4 regions of the Pelorhabdus rhamnosifermentans genome follow, and region 4 is predicted to be linked to each of the others. Evidence: a T-box and tRNA genes for the amino acid it is inferred to sense, from the RefSeq annotation. Region 4 holds a T-box; the other regions hold tRNA genes.

Region 1 (2,203 bases), on a different contig from region 4:
AGCAGCTCAGTGACGTCATTGCTGAGGCCATCGCCCATGACGGATTCGCCCTTGTCGAAGCCATCACCGCTTGCCCCATCGGGTTCGGTCGTCAAAACAAAAGCGGTTCAGGAGCAAATATGATGAAATGGCAGAAAGATCACGCCGTAGCCAAAGCAGCCTATGAAAAACTCGCAGCCGAAGAACAGGCCGACAAGTTTGCCATTGGCGTGCTTTATGAAAGTAAGGCTCCTGAATATACCAAAGAATACGACAAACTGATCGAACAGGCCCAGGGGGGAGCAAAATGAAACGATTAGAAATGAGATTATCCGGTTCCGGCGGTCAGGGACTCATCCTGGCAGGTATCATCCTAGCTGAAGCCGCCATACTAGATAAGAAAAACGCCGTTCAGTCCCAGTCCTACGGACCCGAAGCAAGAGGCGGCTCAAGTAAATCAGAAGTGCTTATTTCAGATGAAGCCATTCATTATCCGAAAGTAGTCAAACCGGACCTGCTTCTCGCCATGACGCAAGAAGCATTAGATAAATATGCCCATGACCTGCCAGACGAGGCCATGCTTGTCATTGATACAACCTTCGTTAAAGACATTCCGAATAAATTCACGAATGTCTATCAGCTGCCCATTACAGAAAAGGCCAAAGAAGTTTTAGGCAGAGCCTTGTTTGCCAATATCATTGCCATTGGGGCCATTGTAGCCCTGACAAAAGCGGTAAGCAAAGAGTCGGCCGTGAAGGCCGTACTGGCTCGGGTACCAAAAGGAACAGAAGCTAAGAATGAACAGGCTTTTGAACTCGGGATGTCACTGGTTAACGCGTAATCATTTTGCGGTTGCAGCGAGAACAAAGAGCAGGAGAATCGTTATAGAGATTCTCCTGCTCTTTTTTGAAAGCCTATGATGATTAATCTGATTCCTTCATAAGTAATCAGTAAATTGGGCAGGATTTCATGTAGAAAGCCAGAATAATAGCATGCAGAGGAAAAATGAAATTCTACTGATGATAAAATCAATGTTATAAAATGCGATAAAGGGGGTGCAAGTATGAAAATTGTGGAGCAAGTTTGCCGGATGAAAGCGAGTGCTAGTCTATTAAAAGCCGAATATCCTACGGAGAACTTATTTCAGATTTTCGTGAATGGACGTCTCCAAGATAAATCAACCTGCGTCATTGAAGGCGAAAATATTAATTTCGGATTTGATTGTCTTGTAGCGGGCGATGTGGTACAAATTTTTTACTGCTTGTCATAGACAACAAAAAAGCCTAACTCCTTATGAATAAGGAACTAGGCTTTTGTTTTCTTATAATGGCGGAGTGGCAGGGATTTGAACCCTGGCAGGCCTCACGACCTCTAACGATTTAGCAAACCGTCCTCTTCAGCCACTTGAGTACCACTCCAGTCACGCTTATTTAGTATAGCATGGACGAATAGGACTGTCAAGGATGAAAGCAAAGAGATAAGAAAAATTCTTTGAAAGTTATTAATAGAAAATTCGTAAGGAATAGATAAAAATGGTCTGATTTGTGATAAAATATTGAAGAAAATAAACCAATTGTCATGAGGGAGCTCCTATGAACCCAATTTACTTACCTAAACTCAATTATTTAACACCTACTTTTGATTCTACTTTGCTCAAAGCTGTAGAAGAAGCTGGTGAATTGGCTCGTGCCGTTTTGCAGTTCCTTCCTTATGATGAGTCAAATTTTGACAAGAAGGCCTTGTCTGCTCAAGGGAAGTCGCTGCTTTTAGCTGTGTCGCAAGAATTGCTTGATGTTGCGCAGACTTGTGTTACCATGATTTTTGTTATGGAAGATGAATATCATGTGGATGCCGATCAACTTATTCGCAGTCATCTTGCTAAGCTTACAGTAAAGGGCTATCAGTTTGACGAACGGCCTGTTTATCAGATCACAACGGTGGGGTGTTTTAAGTCGCTCCATTTACCGCGTCTTTATCTTGAAAATGTTACACTTTTAACAACCGTCTGCAAAATTCAAGAAGAACTTGGTGAACTGACGCAGTATGTTGGTAAAAAATCCGGTGCTTCGGGTGAGAGTCACTTTTTAGAAGAATCTGCTGTACTTGCTGGCTGTGCAGCAGAATTGCTTGATGTGGCGCAATGTTGTTTTACAATGATGTATATTTTAGCTGAACAGTATCATGTGAATATCGCTGAGGTTGTAGCTGAACATGTACAGAAATT
Region 2 (2,203 bases), on a different contig from region 4:
GGAGTTTTACAAAAGCATGAAATCTGGGAGCGATTCGCCACATGCTGCATTGATTTCAACGAATTCCGTGGATGGACAAGACTTACCAAGCGGTGAAAAATTGCCCTATGAAAAGCTTAATGAATATTTGGCGGGTGATATCCCTGTTTATGGTTCTGCGGCAGCAAGCAATTTTGCTGGAACAGCCTTGTTCCGGCATGACAAGATGGTGGGAACCTTGACAACGGAAGAAACGCGGATGCTGCTTATTTTGCAAGGCAATCTGCCGCGAGCTTTTACTGTGATTGAGGACCCGCAGTTGCCAGATAAAGCCGTGAATATTCAAATGCGCCTCGGGGAGAAGCCGACTATTACTTTGTCCTCAAAAGATGGTTATCTTGTGTTTGATGTGTCTGTAATGCTTGAAGGCGAAGTGACGGCCATACCAAGCGGGATTCATTACGAACAGGGTAAAGATAAAAAACAACTTGAGGCGGAATTGTCGGCTGTAATTCAGAATCAAATAGAAAAAATGCTAAAAAAAACACAATTAATGGGTAGTGATCCTGTTGGATTTGGTTACTATAGCCGAACTCTTTTTCCTACCTATCAAGCTTGGCAGCAACAAAATTGGGACGAGATATATCCTTCCGTGCAGTTTCATATTCATGTTACAACGAAATTGCGTCGGACAGGTTTGATGGGAAAAACGTCACCCATAAAAGGAAAATAGTTGAAGAGGACTTTCTAAACATTTTATTTTGTATATAAAATGTTTAGAGGTATTGCTTTTTGTCGGATGTTGTTGTATAATACATTTTGTGTCTGTAGAGCAAACGGAGAGATGTCCGAGTGGTTGAAGGAGCACGCCTGGAAAGCGTGTGTACGGGAAACTGTACCGAGGGTTCGAATCCCTCTCTCTCCGCCAAGTTAATAATGATAAGCATTTGTCACCTATTAAGTATCGGGTTATAAGTGCTTTTTTGTTTTATACTAAGTTTGTGATAAAACTATATCAAAGAGTGGTAGGGAGGCTACAAGCTACTCCTCTTGCAAATAAGCATTGTGTATAGTATAATTCTTTTCACAGAGTTAGTGCATTAGATAAAAAATGTATTTTCAGTTGGCTTGTTATTTTTAAGGTCGGACTACGGCCTGTTGTAGCGGGTCTTGCGCAATGGCAGCTCATGAACCTCGTCAGGTCCGGAAGGAAGCAGCGATAAGTGAATCCTGTTATGTGCCGCAAGGGTGCCTGTTACAGTGGACGTAGCCCGACGTTAAAAATAAGGCTGATTGGATGAAGCCTTTTATAGCAGCCATAAGGCTGCTATTTGTGTTAGAAGTGAAGGAAAAACAGGCGGAGAAAGCGAATGTAATTTAAGCGTAGTAGTTTTTAGTTGGATGGAGAGGTGTTTCCTGTGGGTTATGTGGCACTTTATCGTAAATGGCGACCGCAAGATTTTGACGGATTAATTGGACAACAGCATATTAGCCAAACTTTAAAAAATGCCATTCAAACGGGAAAGACAACTCATGCCTATTTGTTTGCCGGGCCGCGTGGTACAGGAAAAACAAGTACAGCGAAAATTTTAGCAAAAGCCTTGAACTGTGAACAGGGACCAACACCTACGCCTTGTAATCACTGTGCTAATTGTGAAAAAATCAATCAAAATTGTTCAATGGACGTTTTTGAAATTGATGCGGCTTCTAATCGAGGCATTGATGAGATTCGGGATCTGCGGGAAACAGTAAAGTTTGCGCCTGTAGAGGGTAAGTACAAAGTATATATCATTGATGAAGTACATATGTTAACGCAAGAAGCTTTCAATGCGCTTTTAAAAACATTAGAAGAACCACCGGATCATGTGGTTTTTATTTTGGCAACAACAGAGCCTCATAAGATTCCAGCTACCATCCATTCCCGCTGTCAACGATATGATTTTCGGAAAATCCCTGTCAATGACATGGTGGCGCATTTAACTTATGTTGCTGAGCAAAGTGAAATTGCTATTCGTGAGGATGCTTTGCGGTTGATTGCAGTTCATGCTGATGGTGGCTTGCGTGATGCTCTGAGCATTCTTGATCAATGCAGTGCCATGAGTGATGGTGAAATTGATGTTGAAAATGTTCGTCAATTATTGGGCCTTGTGGGGCATGAGTGGATTTATCAGTTAATGGATGAAATGATTGCTAGTCAGGCTGAAGCAGCTTTGATTACGCTAGA
Region 3 (2,203 bases), on a different contig from region 4:
TGGTGTATGTCCTGTCAATGCCATTATTCCGGCTTGGGATGAGTCGAATGACATTGTCAATAAAAAAATAGCCGAGTATTCTTGGGCAGTGCTAAATAATCGACCGCATTTTCACATTAGTCTCATTGTTGATGTAGCACCGTTTTGCGACTGTCACGCTGAAAATGATGTTCCTATCATTCCTGATATAGGTATGCTGGCATCTTTTGATCCCGTTGCGTTGGATATGGCTTGTGTTGATCTGGCCAACAAGGCGCCGGTTATTTCCAACAGTTATTTAGCCGAACAGCTTACAAAAGCTGTTGATCATCCTGAGCACGATCATTTTTGTGCGACCCACCCGGAAACCAATTGGAAAGTCTGCTTAGATCATGCTGAAAAAATTGGTCTTGGTACCAAAAACTATGAGTTAATTGAAATGTAAGGTGTAATAAAGATTTATTTATTGCGAGTGCCTATCCCTTTTCAGGTGATAGGCACTTTTTTATGACTAAACTTGACTTTGGCGAGACATTTCCTGATTCGACTTTTGTTGGCTGAAGGATAAACGCTGGAAAGAATTTTCATGATGGTTGGGGTTGCGTGTTGTTTTGTTATGAGTTAAAATATTAAAGTATGCTTCTATTCGTCTTGTAATCAGAAGCAGGCTTGATTTGTAAGGGGTTCTTGCTAGCTGATATAAGTCTACGGCAGTGGTTTAGTCGAGACTCATCGTATTTTGTATGAGGAATTACTATGGAAAATAAAGATGATTTTTATATGGGTTTGGCAATAGAGCAAGCAAAGCAGGCTGGCGAAATCGGTGAAGTGCCGATTGGTGCTGTCATTATTATGCAGGATGAAATGATTGCTGCTGCTTATAATCGTCGTGAAACATGGCATGATGCGACAGCTCATGCTGAAGTTATTGCCATACGTGAGGCTTGTGCCAAATTAGGCTGCTGGCGTTTGACGGGTGCAACACTTTATGTTACTATAGAACCGTGTCCTATGTGCGCGGGCGCCTTGGTCATGAGTCGTATTGACCGTTTAGTATATGGTAGTGCCGACTATAAAGCAGGTGCTGTAGAATCATTATTTAATATTGTGCAGCATAAATCATTAAATCACCAATTGTTTGTTACAGCAGGTGTAAGGTCTGATGAGTGCAGTACATTGATGAAAGATTTTTTTCGGCAACGTCGTAAATAATCAAGTTCATATCATGGAGAGGTGTCCGAGTGGTCGAAGGTGCTTGACTCGAAATCAAGTGTCCCGCAAGGGACCGTGGGTTCGAATCCCACCCTCTCCGCCATATTTAAAGGGTCTGGAGCTTTGGTAAAAAGCTCCAGTTTTTTTATAACCAAAATCCTCCACAAAATTTGATTTCACAAGATGATTAAACATACGATGATGATGAATAAAAACGGACAAAAGAATAAGATGATGATGAAAAAGAAGCGATTAATCACCGCTAAAGTTGGATTATAGAGCGTGGTGTCTATCTTTTTAAAATAACTGTGATTAGTGGGTTGTCACTACAGTTAAGGGTTAAGAAAACCACATGACAACCAAGAATTGACATTACAGAAATGACAGTATACGCTATTGTTTAGCTAGATTAGTAACAAGGTGGAGATGAAGTTATTATTAGACTTTTCACTAGCCTTGGATACGATTAGGGAGCAATTGCATTATATTCTGTACTTAGAGATAAATATCGCGTTGCTGATATAAATAAGTTTGCTTTTGAAGCCTAAAAATTTTTTGATAGAAGGTGGATTGATTGAATAGTGATGAAAAACAATCTAAAGAATTAACAGAAAGCAAGGCTGTACCTAAACATTATAAACCGATAGTGATAAAGGGCGAGTGGGTTGAGGCTATACAAGAAACAGCAAGGGCTTTTCAAACTTTAGGGAAAAAAGTGCGACAAATTGCAGAACAAATAAACAAAGCATTATCAACCGTAATTACTCCAGAACTAATTGAAGCTTTAAAGGATTTGCCAGAACGGTATAGACTAACGTTAGAAGAGGTCGTAGCAGCATGTGATAAATTAGCAGATGCTGGATGGATATTGCCCCTGGAATTTTTTCCGTTTGAAATATTAGAGGTAGTTGATAAATATACCTTAGAAGAATTAGATGAGTATTTTTATGACTTTTACACAGAAAATGACAATGAACGCATCAAATTAATATTTAAAGATATCAAGGAAAGT
Region 4 (2,203 bases):
AATCCTCAAAATTAGAACAAGACGAAATCTCCCGATAAGTTTTTGCGCTAGGCAGCCAAACTTCCAAATCATATGTCTTGGCTGAGGAAAAACCAACATCCCCCGTACATAAGAGCACAACATGATAAGGCAGACCTAATAGCTGTAAGACTTCTTCCGCATCGGCCGTTAAAAGTTCTAACTCTTGATAGGAATTTTCCGGTAAAACAAATTTTACCATTTCCACTTTATTAAATTGATGCTGGCGAATTAACCCACGCGTATCACGACCTGCCGCGCCAGCCTCAGCCCGAAAACAGGCACTGTAAGCGGTATATTTCAGTGGCAACTGTTGACCATCTAAAATTTCGCCGCGATGATAATTGGTAATCGGTACTTCGGCCGTGGGAATCAGATAATAATCGAGTCCCTCAAGTTTAAACATGTCTTCCGCAAATTTCGGCAGTTGACCCGTTCCAAGCATACTGTCTTTATTGACAATAAAAGGTGGAAAAAATTCCGTGTAACCATGCTTTTGAGTATGTAAGTCAACCATGAAATTAATGAGCGATCGCTCTAAACGAGAACCGAGCCCCCGATAAAAGGTAAAGCGAGCGCCTGATACCTTGCCGCCCCGTTCAAAATCAAGAATTCCCAAATTTTCACCGACATCCCAGTGGGGTTTGGGTTCAAAATCAAATTGCCGGGGTGTGCCCCATTTACGAATTTCGGGATTATCATGCTCATCGTGACCAACAGGAACAGATTCGTGTGTCATATTTGGAATGCTTTTTAAAATACCGTCTAACTTGCCTTCCACTTCCTTCACTTGTCCATCCATCTCGCGAATAGAATCGCCGACACTACGCATTTTTACAATCAATTCATCGGCATTTTCGCCGGATTTTTTCATCCGACTAATATCCATACTCACACTATTGCGCTGACTCTTTAGCATTTCTACTTCAGCCAAAAGTTCCCGGCGTTTTTTTTCCAGTGCTAAAAAATCAGTTAAATCTAATGAGGAACCCCGATTTTTTAAACATTGTTCGACTTTTTCTGGATTTTCACGCACAAATTTACTCTCTAACATGAAGATACCTCCTTCAAAAAATACGTTAACATATAAAAAAAGCCCTCGCCTGAATTACCTCAGGGACGAGAGTTTATTCCCGCGTTGCCACCCTTTTTGACTGCCAAGCAGTCCGCTTAAGTTAAGGAATAACGGACTTAAACCGTGCAGTTTCCCGCAAAAGCTCCAGGGTGGAAAGACTATGGACCGCTGCCGACTCACACCCAATGCCGACTCTCTGAAAACCATCTCATAACCATAACCCTGTCATTGCCTAAATATGAACGAGCTATGAATTTTTAAAATAGTATGTTCTTTTATTTTACTATATATAACCTACATCTGTAAAGATTGGCCCCCGTTCACATGTCACCCCATACGCAAATCGCGCTTATCCACTTCACACTAGCTAAACTCTTCTTTAAATTATATCTTGTGGATAATAGCAGCATCAATACAAAAGGTGTTAATTGGCAAAAAACTGGTTGTAAAGAACAAAACCCCTGAATACATCTAAAGTATGAAATAAGAGAAAGGGGAAATAAAATGAGCTGGCAGTACTTGAAATCATGGCAAGTTGCCTTGACTTACGCAGGAACAGTAATCGGTGCCGGTTTTGCTTCTGGTCAAGAATTACTGCTTTTTTTTGCCAGCTATGGCACACTTGGACTGTTCGGTATCATCCTTGCAGGTTTTTTATTTATGTACCTTGGCAATAGGATACTTGATATTGCTTTTTATATCCAGGCAATAGGCTATCACCAAATTTTCCAAGCCGTCTGCGGCAAACGTCTGGGACATTTTTACAGCAGCTTATCTGCTCTATTCTTATTGACTTCGCTCGCTATTATGCTAGCTGGAGCCGGCGCAATAGGGAGTGAATATTTTGATTGGCCCCCCTATCAGGGCATCCTCTTGCTTGCACTGGCTTTATTTGTCACAACTCTGTTTGGAGCAACAGCCCTCATGATGGTAAATTGCCTACTTACACCCCTTTTTATTATAATGATCTTGTTTGTTGGCATACTATCACTGCTTTACCATGGCATCCATCCTGCTTTACTGTCTGTTACGCCAACCGTTGCCATTCAGCCCACGCCACACTGGGCCCTGTCCAGTGTGCTTTATGTAGCCTATAATATGATCTTAGCA

What was found. The T-box of region 4 lies ahead of serS (serine--tRNA ligase). A T-box ahead of a tRNA ligase gene usually reads a tRNA of that ligase, here a tRNA-Ser.
Region 1: it encodes a tRNA-Ser, which carries the amino acid that the T-box ahead of serS (serine--tRNA ligase) is inferred to sense. The anticodon was not compared.
Region 2: it encodes a tRNA-Ser, which carries the amino acid that the T-box ahead of serS (serine--tRNA ligase) is inferred to sense. The anticodon was not compared.
Region 3: it encodes a tRNA-Ser, which carries the amino acid that the T-box ahead of serS (serine--tRNA ligase) is inferred to sense. The anticodon was not compared.

The regions. Positions count from the first base shown of each region.
Region 1 covers NZ_JAHGVE010000001.1:59-2,261, forward strand. The annotation lists partial or broken gene Ga0466249_RS00005 (thiamine pyrophosphate-dependent enzyme) at 1-290, shown strand, start outside; gene Ga0466249_RS00010 (2-oxoacid:acceptor oxidoreductase family protein) at 287-820, shown strand; gene Ga0466249_RS00015 (hypothetical protein) at 1,043-1,249, shown strand; tRNA gene Ga0466249_RS00020 (tRNA-Ser) at 1,307-1,397, opposite strand; gene Ga0466249_RS00025 (nucleoside triphosphate pyrophosphohydrolase family protein) at 1,572-2,203, shown strand, end outside.
Region 2 covers NZ_JAHGVE010000036.1:25,046-27,248, forward strand. The annotation lists gene Ga0466249_RS23685 (Ger(x)C family spore germination protein) at 1-712, shown strand, start outside; tRNA gene Ga0466249_RS23690 (tRNA-Ser) at 818-907, shown strand; RNA gene ffs (signal recognition particle sRNA small type) at 1,141-1,240, shown strand; gene dnaX (DNA polymerase III subunit gamma/tau) at 1,398-2,203, shown strand, end outside.
Region 3 covers NZ_JAHGVE010000005.1:59,507-61,709, reverse strand. The annotation lists gene Ga0466249_RS07595 (DUF362 domain-containing protein) at 1-424, shown strand, start outside; gene tadA (tRNA adenosine(34) deaminase TadA) at 736-1,191, shown strand; tRNA gene Ga0466249_RS07585 (tRNA-Ser) at 1,207-1,294, shown strand; gene Ga0466249_RS07580 (hypothetical protein) at 1,766-2,203, shown strand, end outside.
Region 4 covers NZ_JAHGVE010000013.1:25,957-28,159, reverse strand. The annotation lists gene serS (serine--tRNA ligase) at 1-1,072, opposite strand, end outside; T-box leader at 1,131-1,331, opposite strand; gene Ga0466249_RS15400 (YkvI family membrane protein) at 1,598-2,203, shown strand, end outside.